3 regions of the Variovorax sp. VaC1 genome follow, and region 1 is predicted to be linked to each of the others. Evidence: predicted binding sites of a transcription regulator. Region 1 holds the regulator's gene; each other region holds the start of a gene.
The links. The regulator LexA, encoded in region 1, represses DNA repair genes until DNA is damaged. The targets are predictions, from matches to a motif close to ACTGTATNNNNATACAGT.
Positions count from the first base shown of each region.

Region 1 (5,875 bases):
CAGCCATGGGGCCGACGCTTGGCGCGACACAAAATCTAAGAACCGTCCGAGGACACCATGAGACTAATTTTGCTGGGCGCGCCCGGAGCGGGCAAAGGCACGCAAGCGGCCTTCATCTGCCAGAAATACAGCATCCCTCAAATCTCGACCGGCGACATGCTGCGCGCCGCCGTCAAGGCCGGCACGCCGCTGGGGCTTCAAGCCAAGGCCGTCATGGACGCCGGCGCCCTGGTCAGCGACGACCTGATCATCAATCTCGTGAAGGAACGCATCGCGCAGGCAGACTGTGCCGGCGGCTTCCTGTTCGACGGTTTCCCGCGCACCATTCCCCAGGCCGATGCCATGAAGGCAGCAGGCGTCAAGCTCGACTACGTGCTTGAAATCGACGTGCCCTTCGGCGACATCATCGAGCGCATGAGCGGTCGCCGCTCGCACCCTGCTTCGGGCCGCACCTACCACGTCAAGTTCAATCCGCCCAAGGTCGAGGGCAAGGACGACGTGACCGGCGAAGAGCTGATCCAGCGCGAGGACGACAAGGAAGAAACCGTACGCAAGCGGCTCGACGTCTACAGCCAGCAAACGCGTCCCCTGGTCGACTACTACTCGGCCTGGGCTAAAACCGATCCGGCCGCCGCGCCGAAGTACCGCGCCATCAAGGGCGTGGGCACGGTCGACGAAATCACGCAACGCGCACTCGCGGCGTTGAGCAACTGATTCACGCAGCCGCCCTTCACCGGGGCGGCTACTTCACACGCCGAGCAATTCCAGCATCAGCGCGACGCGCGCCTTGACTGGGGTGAGCGCGCCCGCATCGCGCAGCCGGTCGTCCGGCCTTGGCAGGATGCGCCCGTTGGCGCAGCGCGTGGCGCGCAGCACGGCAACCCCTTCGTCTTGCGCCTTGAGTGCCGCCGTCTCCAGCGCATGGTGCAGCGTGCCGTTGCCGGTCGCGGCCAGAATCAATCCACGTACAGGCTCTGCGCCCCCCGCCAGCAGCAGTGCGTCGACGATCGCGCCGCTTGCGCCGGCATGGCTCATGACAATCTCGACACGCGGCCATTGGGCCGTGAGCACCTCCAGGGCTTTCGAGGCCTTCGCCGCTCGCTCCGGCCATGCCCTGACGCGGCGCACCGCTCCCTCTTCCACATAGCCGATCGGCCCCGCATCGCCCGATGCAAAGGCATCCAGCCGGTAGGTGTGCACCTTCTGAATGTCCACGCCACTGTGGATCGTGCCCGCGCAAACCACCGTCACGCCGTAGGCACCGTCCGCGGCCGCCACCGCCATCGCGTCGCGCAGGTTCTGCGGCCCGTCGGGGGCCAGCGCAGTGGCGGGACGCATCGCGCAGGTCAACACCACAGGCTTGGTCGGTGCGAGCACCGAATGCAGGAAGAACGCTGTCTCCTCCAGCGTGTCGGTGCCATGCGTGATCACCAAGCCCACCACATCGGGCTGTGCCAGCCAATGCACACAGCGTTGCGCGAGCTTCTGCCAGATGTCGAACGACATGTCCTTGCTGTCAACCTGTGCCACCTGCTCCGCCACCAGCGTCACGCCTTCCGGCGCTTCGATGCCTCCCAACAGGTCGGACACACCCACCTGCCCGGCGGTGTAGCCGATGTTGTCTTCACTGCTGGCAGCCCGTCCGGCAATGGTTCCGCCGGTGCCCAGGACCACCACGCGACGCAACTCGGGCAAAGGGGCATTGGCCATGGCTTGTCAACTTCTAAAAACTGGTTAAAAATACAGGCACTGGATAAATAGCCAGTGCCGCAAGGAACCACATATGCAGTTCGCCGTGAAGCTTACAGCCCGCCAGCAGCAGATCCTGGACTTGATCCAGAGCGCCATCGCTCGCACCGGAGCGCCGCCAACGCGCGCCGAAATCGCCAATGAGCTGGGGTTCAAGTCGGCCAACGCCGCCGAAGAGCACCTGCAGGCGCTGGCCCGCAAGGGCGTCATCGAACTCGTCAGCGGCACCTCGCGCGGCATCCGCCTCAAGGGTGATGCGCTGCGTTCGCTCAACGAAACGCGCCACCGCGAAGGCGGCCAGTTCTCGCTCTCGCTGCCCGGCATGGCGCAACTGGCGCTGCCGCTCATCGGTCGCGTCGCAGCCGGCTCGCCCATCCTGGCGCAAGAACACGTCGACCAAACCTACTACGTCGAGAACACGCTGTTCCAGCGCCAGCCCGACTACCTGCTGAAAGTGCGCGGCATGTCGATGCGCGACGCCGGCATCATGGACGGCGACCTGCTCGCCGTGCAAGCCACCAAGGAAGCACGCAACGGCCAAATCGTGGTCGCTCGCCTGGGTGACGAAGTCACGGTCAAGCGCCTGAAGCGCAACAAGCAGGTGATCGAGCTGCACGCCGAAAACCCCGACTACCCGACCATCATCGTCCAGCCCGGCGAGCCCTTCGAAATCGAGGGCCTGGCGGTCGGCCTCATCCGCAACACCATGCTGATGTAGGCCCCACGGCCTGCTTGTAGCAGCACCCCATCCGGCCGCAACAGGTGGCGGGCGTATGGCGCAGAGTCGCCATCACCCTGTCGCGGCCGATTCAAGAAATCCTGCCTGTGTTCAACCTCATACTTTTTTGGAGTTCACATGGGAATCGCCCTCCTCGCTATCGCTGATTTCTGGATGCCGCTGCAATCGCTCGCCAGCCGGCTGATCCCGGCCCGCCGCCCTCACCGGCTCGACAAGCTCGACCACGCCGAGACTTCCGCCGGGCTGCGTTACGTTGCGGTCCGTCCCGCCTGCACCACCCGCTCGGGCAATGCCTCTGCGTCCACGACGCAAGCAAGCGCACCGGCACGACCGCTGCGTGTGGTTCGCCTGATCGATGGGCACGGCCAGCAACGCGCCAACAACCGTGTCGTGATCTCGGGCCGGATGGCCGATGTGTGCGCTGAACTCGACCGCCTTGCGGCGCTCGAGGCTGCGGAAAGCATGGTCCCGGCACCTCGTTCCGCACACCTGCACTGAGCCTCGACGCCCCTGAGAACGCCTTCAGGGGTGGGTATCCAAACGTTCACGGCGGAGACATCCCAATGCTGCGAGGCACAATGGCACGCCATGAACATTGTGATCCTCGACGATTACCAGGACGCCGTGCGCAAATTGCGCTGCGCCGCCAAGCTGGACGCGTACGCGGCCAAGGTCTATACCAACACGGTGAAGGGCATCGGGCAACTGTCGGTTCGCCTCAAGGACGCCGATGTGATCGTGCTGATCCGCGAGCGCACGCAGATCTCGCGCCAGCTCATCGAGAAGCTGCCCAAGCTCAAGCTCATTTCGCAGACGGGACGGGTCGGTGGCCACATCGACGTCACGGCCTGTACCGAGCGTGGCGTGGCGGTGGCCGAAGGCACCGGCTCTCCGCAGGCACCTGCCGAGCTCACATGGGCGCTGATCATGGCCGCCATGCGCCGGCTGCCGCAGTACATCAGCAACCTCAAGCACGGTGCGTGGCAGCAATCGGGGCTCAAGTCGGCCTCGATGCCTCCCAACTTCGGGCTCGGCTCGGTGCTCAAGGGCAAGACGCTCTGCATCTGGGGCTATGGCCGCATCGGCCAACTGGTCGCGCGCTACGGCCAGGCTTTTGGCATGCAGGTCGTGATCTGGGGTCGCGAAGCGAGCTGCGCCAAGGCGCGATCCGACGGCTTCCAGGTGGCACAGAACCGCCACGAGTTCTTTGCCCAGGCCGACGTGCTCTCGGTGCACCTGCGGCTCAACGAAGAAACCCACGGCCTCGTCACGCTGGAAGACCTCTCGCGCATGAAGCCGACGGCACTGTTCGTCAACACCTCGCGTGCCGAACTGGTCGAGGCCGACGCCCTGCTGGCCGCGCTCAACCGTGGACGCCCTGGGCTGGCGGCCATCGACGTGTTCGAAAGCGAACCACCGCTGCAGGGCCACGCCCTTCTGCGCCTCGAAAACTGCATCTGCACGCCGCACATCGGCTACGTCGAGCAGGAAAGCTACGAGAGCTATTTCGGCCAGGCTTTCGACAACGTCGTGAGCTACATCAACGGCAACCCCACGAACATCGTGAATCCAGGCGCGCTGCAGGTTCGCCGGTGAGCTCATGAGCCGCCGGGCCGCCCCAAGGCGAATACCGCAGCCAAAGGCTGAGGTCACTCAGTGACCCGGCCTGCGCCGCGGGGCGCCCTCTGGGCGCTGCTGGCCGGCAATTTCGTGATCGGCACGGGTGTGATGGTCGTGCCCGGCACGCTCAATGAAATCAGCACATCGCTTGCCGTCAACGTCGCGACTGCGGGCCAACTGATCACAGCCGCCGCCGCGGTGATGTGCATCGGCGCTCCGCTGCTGGCCGCGGCCGTCGCGGGCTGGGACCGCCGCCAGCTGCTGGCCCTCACCCTGCTCTGGTATGCCGCCGGGCACGTCCTCTCAGCGCTGATGCCGAGCTTTGCCGCCCTGCTGCCGGTACGCATGCTCACCGTGATCGCGCCCGCGATCTTCACGCCCCAGGCCGCTGCCTGCGCCGGCATGCTCGTGCCGCCCGAGCAGCGCGGACGCGCCGTGACTTTTGTCTTTCTGGGCTGGTCGATGGCCTCGGTGCTGGGCCTGCCCATCGGAGCGCTCATCGGTGGCCACCTGGGCTGGCGGATGGCCTTCCTGGCGATTTCGGCGCTGAGCGTCGTGAGCGCGGCCTCGGTCTGGCTCACCCTTCCCCAGGGCATCCGCCCGGCCGCGCTGACCGCCGCCGCATGGTCGCGCGTGCTTCGCAGCCCGGTGTTGATGGGCATCGTCTCGGTCACGGCGCTGCAAGGGGCCGGCCAGTTCGTGCTCTTCAGCTATTTCGGCCCGATCCTCAAGCAGGGCTTCGGTGCCGACGCCACCACGCTGAGCGTGATGTGGGCGTTGTTCGGCGCCTGCGGGCTGGTCGGCAACATGGTGGTCAGCCGTTTCATCGACCGGATCGGTGCCGGGCGCATGGTGCTGGTCACGACCGTGCTGATCGCGCTGAGCCTGCTGCTGTGGCCGATGGCCTCCACGCTGGCCTGGCTGGCCGTGGTGCTCGTGCCCTGGGGCCTGGGCTGCTTTGCCACCAATTCAGCCCAGCAGGCGCGCCTCGTGGGCTTGGCGCCCGCCCTTGCGCCGGGCTCCGTCGCGCTGAACAGCTCGGGCATCTATACCGGCCAGGCAGTGGGCGCGGCGCTCGGCGGCTGGCTGCTGGCCAACGACGCGGCGACCTGGATGAGCTGGGTCGGCTTTGCAATGATGCTGATCGCCATTGCCCTGAGCACGGCCATCGACCGCAGCCACCGGCCGGCCACGAATCGCGCCCCCGCGTAAGACCCGTCACGCCCTGACCGCGCGAAATTGCAAAATCGGAGCCTGCAGCCGCGCTTCGCTCCCCGCCCGCGCGGCAGCCACGGATACCACCCAACCAGCGAAAATCTTCATCCAATGACAGTGAACTACACCCGAATCGGCGTGATCGGCGCCGGCGCCATGGGTCGCGGCATCACCCAGATCGCCGCCCAGGCGGGCAGCGAGGTGCTGCTGCTCGACAGCTTTGCAGGCGCCGCCGAGCGCGGCTGCGAAGCCCTCGTCGCCCAATGGAACAAGCTGCACGAGAAGGGCAAGATCGACGCCGCCGCGCGCGATGCCCAGATCGCCCGCGTCAAGGCGGTCGATTCCATCCAGGCCCTGGCCGGCTGCGATCTGGTGATCGAAGCCGTGGTCGAAGACCTCGAGGTCAAGCGCAAGCTGTTCCGCGAACTCGAAACCGTGGTGGGCCCGACGGTCACGCTGGTCACCAACACCTCCTCGCTTTCGGTCACGGCCATCGCGGCCGGGCTGGCGCACCCCGAACGCATCGCGGGCTTCCACTTCTTCAACCCTGTG
Region 1 is NZ_JBIGLT010000003.1:434,905-440,779, reverse strand. It holds gene adk (adenylate kinase) at 58-714, shown strand; gene ACGLHS_RS14175 (asparaginase) at 748-1,710, opposite strand; gene lexA (transcriptional repressor LexA) at 1,784-2,467, shown strand; gene ACGLHS_RS14165 (hypothetical protein) at 2,606-2,986, shown strand; gene ACGLHS_RS14160 (D-2-hydroxyacid dehydrogenase family protein) at 3,077-4,084, shown strand; gene ACGLHS_RS14155 (MFS transporter) at 4,145-5,320, shown strand; gene ACGLHS_RS14150 (3-hydroxyacyl-CoA dehydrogenase) at 5,435-5,875, shown strand, end outside.

Region 2 (5,875 bases), on a different contig from region 1:
ATCAAGGTCGGCAAGCCGCATGTGGCACAAGACATCGCGCGCCTGTCGGCCGTGCGCGAAGCAGTCGGCGCGGATTTCGAACTGATGGTCGATGCCAACCAGAGCTTCACCGTGGCCGAGGCCATTCGTCGCACGCGCCAGTACGCGCCGCTCGACCTTGCATGGTTCGAGGAGCCGATGCCGGCCGAGCATGTGCGCGGGCATGCGCAACTGCTGGCCAGCACCAGCGTGCCGATCGCGGTGGGCGAGTCGATGTACCACCCGTCGCAGTTCGCCGAATACATCCAGCAGGGTGCCTGCTCCATCGTGCAGGCCGACGTGGCGCGCGTGGGCGGCATCACGCCGTGGCTGAAGATCGCGCACCTGGCCGAGGCCCACAACATCGCGATGTGCCCGCACTTCCTGATGGAGCTGCATGTGAGCCTGTGCGCGGCGGTGCCGAATGCACGCTGGGTCGAATACATCCCGCAGCTCGACGACCTGACGACGAGCCGTCTGCGCATCGAGGACGGCCATGCGGTGGCGCCGGAGACGCCGGGGCTGGGCATCGAGTGGGATGCGGATCAGCTCAAGGCGCGGCGCAAGTTCGAGCCGCTTGTTGTGCGCGGCTGAGAAAGCCTGCTTGCGGTCTGTTTGGCATTGGGGCGCTGCTGTTCAGGGCGGTGCCCACGCCGACGGCGTACTCCCCTCCGCGAATGTCCCCCGCTTCGCTCCTCCTTTATTTCGCTGCGGGGAGCACACCGCCAGCGTGAGCGTGTTCAGAGCAGTCGTTGATCGGCCGCACACCGGCAGCGTGCCCTCGTGCGAATGGCATCGGATGCTCCCCGCAGCGAAATAAAGGAGGAGGGGCGCAGCCCCGGGGGACATTCGCGGAGGGGAGTACCCGGTGTCATCCGCACGCACCCCGAATCAACCGCAGTCACACCACGCGGCCACTGAGTAGCCCGCGAACAGATCAGAAGGCCCAGTCAGCCAGCTTCGAGCAAACGCTGCAGCGACTGCAGATCGCGCGCGATCCATTCCGCGTCGCGTTCGAAGGCCGCATCGTCCATATGCGGCTGGCGCAGCAGCGTGAACTGCAGTTCGCAGACGCCCGGCGCCACGCCGATCACACGGAACGGCACGTAGACCTCGGGCACGTCTTCGGGTGCGACCCAATGGTCGAGCACGCCGAAGTCGTTGGGCGGCGCAAAGCGCATGCGGGCATCGCCGCTCTCGGGGGTGCGCACGATCCAGTAGTCGCCCTGCGGCAGCACCGCACTCCTGGAAAGCCCGCTGGCCCACTCGGGCAGGCGCGCCGGATCGGCAGCAACCTTGTATGCGCGGCGCCAATCGCAAGCCACGCGCTGCGTGATGACGCGCGAGGGCGCGCCATGCGTTTCACTCGTCTGCTGCTTCATCGAAGTCGCTCCGGAGAACCTTGGACACGACAGCACCCGAAAAGCCGCGCGCCATCAGGAACCGCATCTGCCTGGCCCTTTCCTTCGCATCGGCGGGCGGTGCGTCGAAGCGGCGGCGCCACAGGGCCGTGGCGCGCTCGACCTCGGTGTCTTGCAAGCCGGCCACCGCCTCGGCGATGGCCTCGGGCGCGATGCCCTTGGCCTGCAGTTCCTGGCGCACCCGCAATGCGCCCGAGCGGGCCGCGCGCTGGTTGAGCACCGAGGCCACGACGCGCGGCTCGCTGATGAAGTCCTTGGCGGCAAGCTCGTCGAGCGCCTTCGCCAGCGTACCGGGCTCTTCTTCGTGCCGGGCCAGCTTGCGCTCCAGCTCCGCGCGCGAATGCTCGCGCTGGCTCAGGAGGCGCAGTGCGCGGCCTTTGAGGGAAGGGGCACCGAAAGCCATTCGAAGAAAAAAGTCGTTCGCGCGGCCCCGCGAAATTCGCAAAGAGGCCGCGCCATCGAACTTACAGCTCGGCGGCCTTGTCGGCCTTCGGTGCCTTGGCAGGCTTCTCGGCCTTTTCAGGTTCCGAGCCGGCATCGGCGGCCAGCAGCGGAATGCCCAGCGACTCGCGCACCTTGTTCTCGATCTCGCGCGACAGCTCGGGGTTCTCGCGCAGGAACTCGCGGGCGTTGTCGCGGCCCTGGCCGATTTTTTCGCCGTTGTAGGCGTACCAGGCACCCGACTTGTCGACGATCTTGGCGGTGACGCCCATGTCGATGATCTCGCCTTCGCGGCTGATGCCTTCGCCGAACAGGATGTCGAACTCGGCCGTCTTGAACGGGGGCGACACCTTGTTCTTGACCACCTTCACCTTGGTTTCGTTGCCGATGGCTTCGTCGCCCTTCTTGATGGTGCCGATGCGGCGGATGTCCAGGCGCACCGAGGCGTAGAACTTCAGCGCGTTGCCGCCGGTGGTGGTTTCGGGCGAGCCGAACATCACGCCGATCTTCATGCGGATCTGGTTGATGAAGATGACCATGCAGTTGGTCTTCTTGATCGTGGCGGTGAGCTTGCGCAGCGCCTGGCTCATCAGGCGGGCTTGCAGGCCGGGCAGCGAGTCGCCCATTTCGCCTTCGATTTCGGCCTTGGGCGTGAGCGCGGCGACCGAGTCGACCACGATCAGGTCGACGGCGCCCGAGCGCACCAGCGAGTCGACGATTTCAAGGGCTTGCTCGCCGGTGTCGGGCTGGCTGATCAGCAGGTCGGACAGGTTCACGCCGAGCTTCTGGGCGTACTGCACGTCGAGGGCGTGTTCGGCATCGACGAAGGCGCAGGTGCCGGCCTGCTTCTGCATGGCGGCGATGACCTGCAGCGTGAGCGTGGTCTTGCCCGACGATTCCGGGCCGTAGATTTCGATGACGCGGCCGCGCGGCAGGCCGCCGACGCCCAGCGCGATGTCCAGGCCCAGCGAGCCGGTCGAGACCACCTGGATGTCTTCCAGCGCCTCGCCTTCGCCGAGCCGCATGATCGTGCCCTTGCCGAACTGCTTTTCGATCTGGGCCAGCGCGGCCTGCAGGGCCTTGGCCTTTTCACTGTTGGCGACCGAGATGCTTGCGCCCTTGACGACTGCGTCCATGTGGAAACTCCTTGAAAATCAACGGTTTGTGTTGGGTTTCATCCATCTGCTTTTAACCACAGGCTGGATGCTTGAACAGTAGTGTAGGGGCTCATGGATTTGAGTAAACCCATTTTTTGGTCAGTTTGCTTTACCATTTCCCGCCATGGCCGACGCCGCTTTCCCGACCGATCCCGATGCCTGGCGACAGACGCACCTGGGCCGCCTGCTGGGCCACGCCATGCGCCGCTTCGACGAGCGCGTGCTGGCGCTGATGGCGCACGACCTCGACGTGCCCCTGGCCCTGTCGAACCTCGCCGCGCGCGCCCAGGTAAGCGCCGCGCACATCCACATCACGCGGCACCTGGCGCGCGAGGGCTCGCGCCTGACCGAGCTGGCCGAAAGCGCCGGCATGACCAAGCAGGCGATGGGCGCACTGGTCGACCAGTGCGAGGCCTGGGGGCTGGTCACGCGCGGGCCCGATCCGCTCGATGCGCGCGCGCGCCGCGTGCTGTTCACCGCCGACGGGCTGGCCTGGCTCGATGCCTTCCGCAGCGCGGTGACGCAGGCCGAGCGCGAGTTCCGCAGCAGCGTCGGCGATGACATTGCCACCGTGGTAACCATCGGACTGGAAGCCTACACAGCGGGCTAGACTCCGCCAGGGAGAGACAAATGTGAACGGCGCCAGCGCGGCGCCTGAACCGGCCGGAGGTGGCGCATGAGAATTCTGATTGCCGAAGACGACCAGGTGCTCGCCGATGCCCTGCTGCGCAGCCTGCGCACTTCGGGCGCGGCGGTCGACCACGTGGCGAACGGCTCGCAGGCCGACACCGCGCTCATGACCCATGACGAATTCGACCTGCTGATCCTCGACCTCGGGCTGCCCAGCCTGCACGGCATCGAGATCCTGAAGCGCCTGCGCGCACGCGGCTCGCAGCTGCCGGTGCTGGTGCTCACGGCGGCCGACAGCGTGGAAGAACGCGTGAAGGGCCTGGACCACGGCGCCGACGACTACATGGCCAAGCCCTTCAGCCTGCAGGAGCTCGAAGCGCGCGTGCGCGCCCTCACGCGGCGCGGCATGGGCACCACCAGCAACGCGATCCGCCATGGCCCGCTGGTCTACGACCAGGCCGGCCGCGTGGCCACCATCGACGGCAAGATGATCGAGCTGTCGGCGCGCGAACTCGGCCTGCTCGAAGTGCTGCTGCAGCGCGCCGGCCGGCTGGTCAGCAAGGACCAGCTGGTCGATCGCCTCTGCGAATGGGGCGAGGAGGTGAGCCTCAACGCCATCGAGGTCTACATCCACCGCCTGCGCAAGAAGATCGAGAAGGGGCCGGTGCGCATCGCGACGGTTCGCGGACTGGGCTACTGCCTCGAAAAGATCCAGTCCTGATGTACCCATGCGTGCGGGAAATGCCGTGCAACCGGCTTCGCCGGGCCGCAGGCATTGCCCCCGCTGAGCGGTTGGCGAAACGGCACGAAGTGCGCAAGGCCTGGGGGCACGCCAAGTGAAGCTCTTCCAGCGCGCGCAGCGCTCCCTGTTCGGCGAGATCCTCGACTGGATGCTCACGCCGCTGCTGCTGCTGGTGCCGGTGAGCATCGGCGTCACGTGGCTGGTGGCGCAGGGCATTGCCAACGCGCCCTTCGACCGGGCGCTCGAGCACAACGTGAAGGCGCTGGCCGAACTGGTGACGGTGAAAGAGGGCGAGCCCCGGTTCACGTTGTCGCAATCGGCGCGCGAGATCCTTCGCGCCGACGACACCGGCCATGTGTACTACCAGCTGGTCGACGGCCACGGTGTGTTGCTCAGCGGCGAGCGCGACCTGCCGCACCCCAACGTCGACGACCCGCCGGGGCCCAACGTCGTGCTGCTGCACAACAGCGAGGTCCACGACAAGCCGGTGCGCGTGGCCTCGCTCTGGATCGCCAGCGACCGCGAGGACGTGCCGCCCAGCCTGCTTCAACTGGCGGAGACGCGCGAGAAGCAGTCGGTACTCGCGGCCGAGATCATCAAGGGCGTGCTGCTGCCGCAGTTCGCCATCCTGCCGCTGGCGGTGCTGCTGATCTGGCTGGCGCTGGTGCGCGGCATCAAGCCGCTGTCGGTGGTGGAGGCGCGCATCCGCGAGCGGCGGCCCGGCGACCTGAGCCCGCTCGACGAATCTTCCGTGCCGCTCGAAGTGGTGCCGCTGGTGTCGTCGGTGAACGAACTGCTGAACAAGCTCAACGATTCCATCGACACGCAAAAACGCTTTCTGGCCGACGCGGCGCACCAGCTCAAGACGCCGCTGGCGGGCCTGCGCATGCAGGCCGACCTGGCGCAGCGCGAAGGCGCCAATGCCGACGAGCTGAAGCAGTCGCTCAAGCAGATCGGCCGCGCGAGCGTGCGTGCCACGCACACGGTGAACCAGTTGCTGTCGCTCGCGCGCGCCGAAGGCACCAGCGCGATGACGCACCAGCAGCCCTGCGACCTGGCGCGGCTCACCATCGAGGTGGTGCGCGAAGCCGTGCCGCGCGCGATCGAAAAGCGCATCGACCTGGGCTACGAAGGCGCACAGGCGGGCGCGCCGGGCGTGGTGTTCGACGGCAACCCGACGCTGCTGAAAGAGCTGGTGCGCAACCTGGTCGACAACGCGCTCAACTACACGCCCTCGGCGCCCGAGCGGCCCGGCCGGATCACCGTGCGCGTGCTGGCCGACCCGTTCGGCCATGTGCTGCTGCTGCAGGTGGAAGACAACGGCCCCGGCATCGCGGAGACCGACCGCGAGCTGGTGTTCGAGCCCTTCTACCGCGTGCTCGGCAACGAGGCCGATGGCTCGGGGCTGGGGCTGCCGATCGTGCGCGAGATCGCCAACCAGCACCGCGCGCAGGTCAAGCTGGAGG
Region 2 is NZ_JBIGLT010000005.1:257,897-263,771, forward strand. It holds gene ACGLHS_RS21170 (mandelate racemase/muconate lactonizing enzyme family protein) at 1-612, shown strand, start outside; gene ACGLHS_RS21175 (SRPBCC family protein) at 969-1,400, opposite strand; gene recX (recombination regulator RecX) at 1,381-1,842, opposite strand; gene recA (recombinase RecA) at 1,904-3,016, opposite strand; gene ACGLHS_RS21190 (MarR family winged helix-turn-helix transcriptional regulator) at 3,162-3,647, shown strand; gene ACGLHS_RS21195 (response regulator transcription factor) at 3,714-4,388, shown strand; gene ACGLHS_RS21200 (sensor histidine kinase N-terminal domain-containing protein) at 4,504-5,875, shown strand, end outside.
Region 2: recA (recombinase RecA) is a predicted target of LexA. The motif match lies at 3,079-3,096, and genes of this name have one in related genera.

Region 3 (5,875 bases), on a different contig from region 1:
CTCGGCGCGCGCCAGCGGCTACCTCAAGCGCTGGACCAAGGACATCGGCAGCCGCGTCGAGAAGGGCGAGTTGCTGGCCGAGATCGAGACGCCGGAAATCGACCAACAGCTGTCGCAGGCCGTGGCCGCGCGCGCGCAGGCTGCATCGGGCCTGGAGCTGGCACGCAGCACCGCCGACCGCTGGGAGGCGCTGCGCAAGAAGGACGTGGTCTCGCAGCAGGAACTCGACGAGCGCCGCAGCGCCGTGGCGCAAGCCACCTCGAACGTGGCCGCGGCCGATGCCAACGTGCAGCGGCTCAAGCAGACCGAAGGCTTCAAGCGCGTGGTGGCGCCCTTCGCGGGCGTCATCACGCGGCGCAATGTCGACGTGGGCGACCTGATCGACGCGGGCGCGGGCGGCGGCGCGGGCCGTGCCCTCTTCCTGCTGTCGCAGACCGATCCGCTGCGCGTGTACATCAACGTGCCGCAGGCTTATGCGCAACTCGTCAAGCCGGGCCAGCCGGTGGTCGTGACGCAGGCCGAGCTGCGCGGCCAGAACTTCAAGGGCCAGGTGGCGCGCACGGCGGGCTCGATCGACACGACCACGCGAATGATGCAGGTCGAGGTCTCATTGCCCAACAGCGACGGTGCGCTGCTGCCGGGCGCTTACGTGCAGGTGTCGTTGCCGCTGGCCGCGAGCCGCTCGCTCACGGTGCCGTCGAACGCGTTGCTGTTCCGCGCCGAGGGCACGCGCATCGCGGTGGTCGATGCGCAGGGCCGCGTCGGCCTGCGGGCCGTGACGCTGGGCCGCAACTATGGCGAGAACGTCGAGGTGATCGACGGACTCGACGGCAAGGACCGCATGGTGCTGAACCCCTCCGACTCGCTGGCCGAAGGCGACGTGGTGGCCATCGCACCCGACGCGCCCGCACCGGCTGCCGCCCCGAAGGCGCCCACGCCCAAGGCCCCCGCGTGACACCGCGCCTGCTCGCCACGGCGCTGGCCGCCCTGCTCGCGGCAGGCTGCGCGGTCGGCCCCGACTACAAGGCACCCGACACCCCGCTGCCCGTCAGCTGGAAACTGGAAGAGCCCTGGCGCGTGAGTGCGCCCAACGACAGCGCCGACAAGGGCCCCTGGTGGAAGCGCTTCGGCGACCCGCAGCTCGACGCGCTGCAGGAACAGGCACTGGCCGGCAGCCCCACGCTGGCGATTGCCAGCGCGCGGCTGGCACAGGCACGCGCCACGCTCGCGGGCAGTGAGGCCAGCCAGTTCCCGCAGCTCGGTCTGGGCACGCGCGCCTCGCGGCTCAAGATTTCGGCCAACCGGCCGCTGACCAGCTATGCAACCGCCAACTCGTCGACGGTGCAGAACGACTTCACGGTGTCGCTCAACGCAAGCTACGAGGTCGATCTGGCGGGGCGCGTGCGGCGCACCGTCGAAGGCGCGACGGCCTCGGCTGAGCAATCGGCAGCCGACCTGGAAAACACGCGCCTGCTGCTGGGTGCCGATGTCGCCAGCAACTACTTCAACCTGCGCTCGACCGACATCGAACTCGACGTGGTCGAACGCTCCATCGGCCTGCAGCGCCGCGCGCTGGAGCTGGTCACGGCGCGCCATGACCTGGGCGCGGTGTCGGGGCTCGACGTGGCGCAGCAGCAGTCGCTGCTCGAAACCACGCTGACGCAGGTCGATGTGCTGAAGAAGCAGCGCGCGCAGTACGAGCACGCGCTCGCCACCCTCACGGGCACGCCGGCGCCGAGCTTCGCGCTGCCGGTCGACCTGCGTGCGATCAGCCCGCCAGCGGTGCCACTGGGTGTGCCTTCCGAGATACTGCAGCGCCGGCCCGACGTGGCCTCGGCCGAGCGCGCGATGGCCGCCGCCAATGCGCAGATCGGCGTGGCCACCGCGGCCTTCTATCCGAGCTTCATGATCTCGCCGACCGTGGGCGTGGACAGCCGCCTGATCGAAAGCCTGTTCAACGGCCCCAGCCTGCTGTGGTCGGTCGGCGTGTCGGCCACACAGGTGCTGTTCGACGGCGGCCGCGTGCGCGCGAACGTCGACTTTGCCAAGGCCGGCTACGACGCCACGGTCGGCAACTACCGCCGCACGGTGCTGACGGCCATGCAGGAGGTCGAAGACGGCATCACGGGCCTGTCGGCGCTCGACCGCGCCAACACCCAGGCGCAGTCGGCGGTGGCTGCGGCCCGCCGCGTGCTCGACATGGCGACCAGCCGCTACGAAGGCGGTGCGTCGACCTACCTCGACGTGATCACCGCACAGCAGTCGCTGCTGACGGTGGAGCGCCAGGCCGCGCAGTTGCAAGGCCAGCGCCTGCTGACCTCGGTGTTCCTCGTGAAGGCGCTCGGTGGCGACTGGTGCGACCCCGGTGCAGCCGCTGAATCCGGTGCCACGGCGGACGCTAGAACAGGTTGCCCTGCCCAACAGCGCCAGGTGGTCGGAACGCGGTGAGGTCGAGCGGAATCCGCTCGCGATTGAAGCCCAGCCGGTTCGTCGCCTTCTGGAAGCGCTGGTGGATCAGGTCGGCCCACAGGCCGCTGCCCTTCATGCGCGTGGCGAAGTCGGCGTCGTAGTCCTTGCCGCCGCGCATCTCGTGGATGCGCGCCATGATGCGGTCCGCGCGCTGCGGGTAGTGCAACGCCAGCCACTCCTTGAAGAGCGGTGCCACCTCCCACGGCAGCCGCACCACCGTGTAGAAGGCGCGGCGCGCGCCGGCCTCCCACGCCGCTTCGAGCACATGCTCCATGTCTTCGGTGACGAAGGGAATCTGCGGCGCCACGCTCACGCCCACCGGCACGCCGGCCTCGGCCAGCGTGCGGATGGTGCGCAGGCGCCGGTGCGGCGCGGCCGCGCGCGGCTCCAGCTTGCGGGCCAGTTCGCCGTCGAGCGTGGTGATCGTGATGTACACGGCGACCAGGTGCTCGGCGGCCATGGGTGCGATCAGGTCGAGGTCGCGTTCGATCGCGCTCGACTTGGTGACCAGCGCGAAGGGGTGTCGCACTTCTTTCAGCAGCTCGATGACCGAACGCGTGAGCCGAAGTTCGCGTTCGATGGGCTGGTAGCAATCGGTGGCGGTGCCGATGGCGATCTGGCTCGGCCGGTAGTTCTTGCGCCCGAGTTCGGCGCGCAGCACCTCGACGATGTTGCGCTTGGCGATCAGCTTGGTCTCGAAGTCGAGGCCGGGCGAGAGGTTCAGGTAGCTGTGCGTGGGCCGCGCGAAGCAGTAGATGCAGCCGTGCTCGCAACCGCGATACGGGTTGAGCGAGCGGTCGAAGTAGATGTCGGGCGATTCGTTTTCGGTAAGCACCGACTTCACGTCCTCGAAGCGCACCTCGGTCGCGAGGGGCATCAGCTCTTCGGCTTCGGCCGCGCCTTCTTCGAGCGTGCCCCAGCCGTCGTCGAAGGCATTGCGCTCGTCCTTCGAGAAACGGTGCGCCAGCCGCGTGGCCGCACCACGGCCCTTGATGATGTGGATGGGAACCTGGGCAGCGGGCATGGCAAATCCTTTGGAGTGGAATTTACTGTTTATTCATACAGTATTCCACCAATCCATCGGCGCCATCCTGTTTTTACATTTCTCTCTTGACAGAAATTTAGGAAATCCTAGACTTGCGGGCATGGAACTCACCGACATTCAACGCAAGTTCGTTCTGCACTGGGGCGAAATGGGGTCCATGTGGGGCGTCAACCGCACCGTCTCGCAGATCCACGCCCTGCTCTTCGCCCATGGCAAGCCGATGCACGCCGAAGAGCTGTCCGAGACACTGGGCGTCGCGCGCTCCAACGTCAGCAACAGCCTGAAAGAGCTGCAGGCCTGGAACCTCGTGCGCATCACGCACACCATGGGCGACCGGCGCGACTACTTCGAAACCAGCGTCGACGTGTGGGAGCTGTTCCGCACCGTCGTGCGTGAGCGCAAGGAGCGCGAGTTCGACCCCACCGTGCGCGTGCTGCGCGAGCTGGTGTCCAGCCCCGACTTCCAGAAGGAGCCGGCCGACGCGCAAGACCGCATCCGCTCCACCATGGAACTGATGGACAAGCTCGCCACCTGGGCCGACGAAATGCTGCGGCTGTCGCCCGGCACGCTCGACAAGGTGCTGACGCTGGGCGCCAGCGTGCAGCGGTTCGTGCGCGGGGACGCGGCAGCCACCGACAAGAGCGGCGGCAAGGGCGACAAGGGCGATGACCCCGACGCGCACCACGCCAGCCTGCCGATGATCTGAGGTCTCTTTTTTTGCCCATTTATTTCTGTTTTGACTGAAATATCGAGAACAAAGAACACCATGCCTCGCGCAGCCCTCGCCACCTACCCGTTGACCGTCTATTTCGACGCCACCTGTCCGCTCTGCGTGGCCGAGATGGGTGCGATGAAGGCGCGTGACGCAGCCGGCCGGCTCGACCTCGTCGACTGCTCACCCGCCGGCTTCTGCGGCGGCCCGGCCCCGCGCGAAGCACTGATGACGGCAATGCACGCGGTCGATGCCAGCGGCCGCGTGCTGTCCGGCGTCGCGGCCATTCGCGCCTGCCGCACGGCGGTGGGCCTGCCGGCTGGCGGCTTCCTGCTCGACCTGCCGGTCGTCGGGGCATTGGCCGACCGCGCCTATGCCGGGCTCGCGCGCAACCGCTACCGGCTGCCGCGCTGGCTCATTGCGCGGCTCGTGGGGCGCGGCGCCGTCGCACCAGTCACCTGCGCCGACGACGACAACTGCCGCGTCTGAAAAAGAGAACGCACGAATCACGCTGTCACACCCCCAGGAAATCACAAGAAACCAACGTCCGAAGGAGCCTCGATGCCCAACGTCTTCCAGCCCGACTTCCGCATGCCCGGTGCACCCGACGTGGCACGCCCCGCGATGGCCTCGCCGGCCCTGTCGGCGATCACGCGTGAAGACACGCAAACCTACTTCACCGAGGTTGCCGTCGACTACAGCGCATGGAGCCCGAGCTACAACATGCACTTCGGCTTCTGGCGCGCGGGCCTCAACCCGCTGCGGCGCGAAGGCATGCTGGTGGAGATGAGCCGCACGGTCGGCCGCGCGCTCAGGCTCGATGCATCGGCGAACCCCTCGCAGCGCCGCTGCGTGCTCGACCTGGGCTGCGGCGCCGGCGCCACCGCGCGCACGCTGGTCGGCGACGACGCCTCGCTCTACGCGGTCACCGTGACCAACGTGCCGGTGCAGAACGGCATCGCCGCACGGCTCGACGCCCGGGCCGGCGTGGCCGATCGCGTCGCGCACATCGAAGCCGACTACACGCGCACCGGCCTGCCCGCCGCGCAGGCCGATGGCGCCTGGGCCCTTGAAAGCGCCTGCTACGCCGAAGGCACGGCCAAGGCCGACTTCGTGCGCGAGGCCGCGCGCCTGCTGAAGCCCGGCGCACGGCTGGTGGTGGTCGATGGCTTCCTGCTGCGCAAGAAGCCCGGCCGCATCGCCGGCTGGCTGCATCGCCTGTGGGCCGACAGCTGGGCCGTGCCGACGCTGGCCATGCGCGAAGACTTCATGGCCGCGCTGCGCAACAACGGCTTCGAGGACATTCAATTCAAGTCGCTGCGCTGGCGCATCGCGCCCAGTGCGCTGCACATTCCCGTGCTGGCCACACGCTTCACGCTCGCTGAACTCTGGAAGGCGCGCGGCCGCCTGAGCCCCTGGCGCCGCAAGCACATCGTGGCGAGCTACTGTGCGTTGGCACTGGGCATGTTCTGGCGCGACTTCGACTACGGCATGGTGACGGCCACGCGCAGCGCCTGACAACGAACCCCGGCACGCAAGACGTCGCAGACGACACAAGCAAACGACCGAACAAGCAAGCGCATCGAGGAGAAGAAGATTCCATGAGCACCGAACCCGAAGAAACCCGGCTGTCCGAACTGGCACCGGCC
Region 3 is NZ_JBIGLT010000001.1:313,094-318,968, reverse strand. It holds gene ACGLHS_RS01555 (efflux RND transporter periplasmic adaptor subunit) at 1-955, shown strand, start outside; gene ACGLHS_RS01550 (efflux transporter outer membrane subunit) at 952-2,448, shown strand; gene ACGLHS_RS01545 (PA0069 family radical SAM protein) at 2,399-3,493, opposite strand; gene ACGLHS_RS01540 (GbsR/MarR family transcriptional regulator) at 3,615-4,220, shown strand; gene ACGLHS_RS01535 (thiol-disulfide oxidoreductase DCC family protein) at 4,281-4,715, shown strand; gene ACGLHS_RS01530 (class I SAM-dependent methyltransferase) at 4,788-5,744, shown strand; gene ACGLHS_RS01525 (SRPBCC domain-containing protein) at 5,828-5,875, shown strand, end outside.
Region 3: ACGLHS_RS01545 (PA0069 family radical SAM protein) is a predicted target of LexA. The motif match lies at 3,518-3,535, and genes of this name have one in related genera.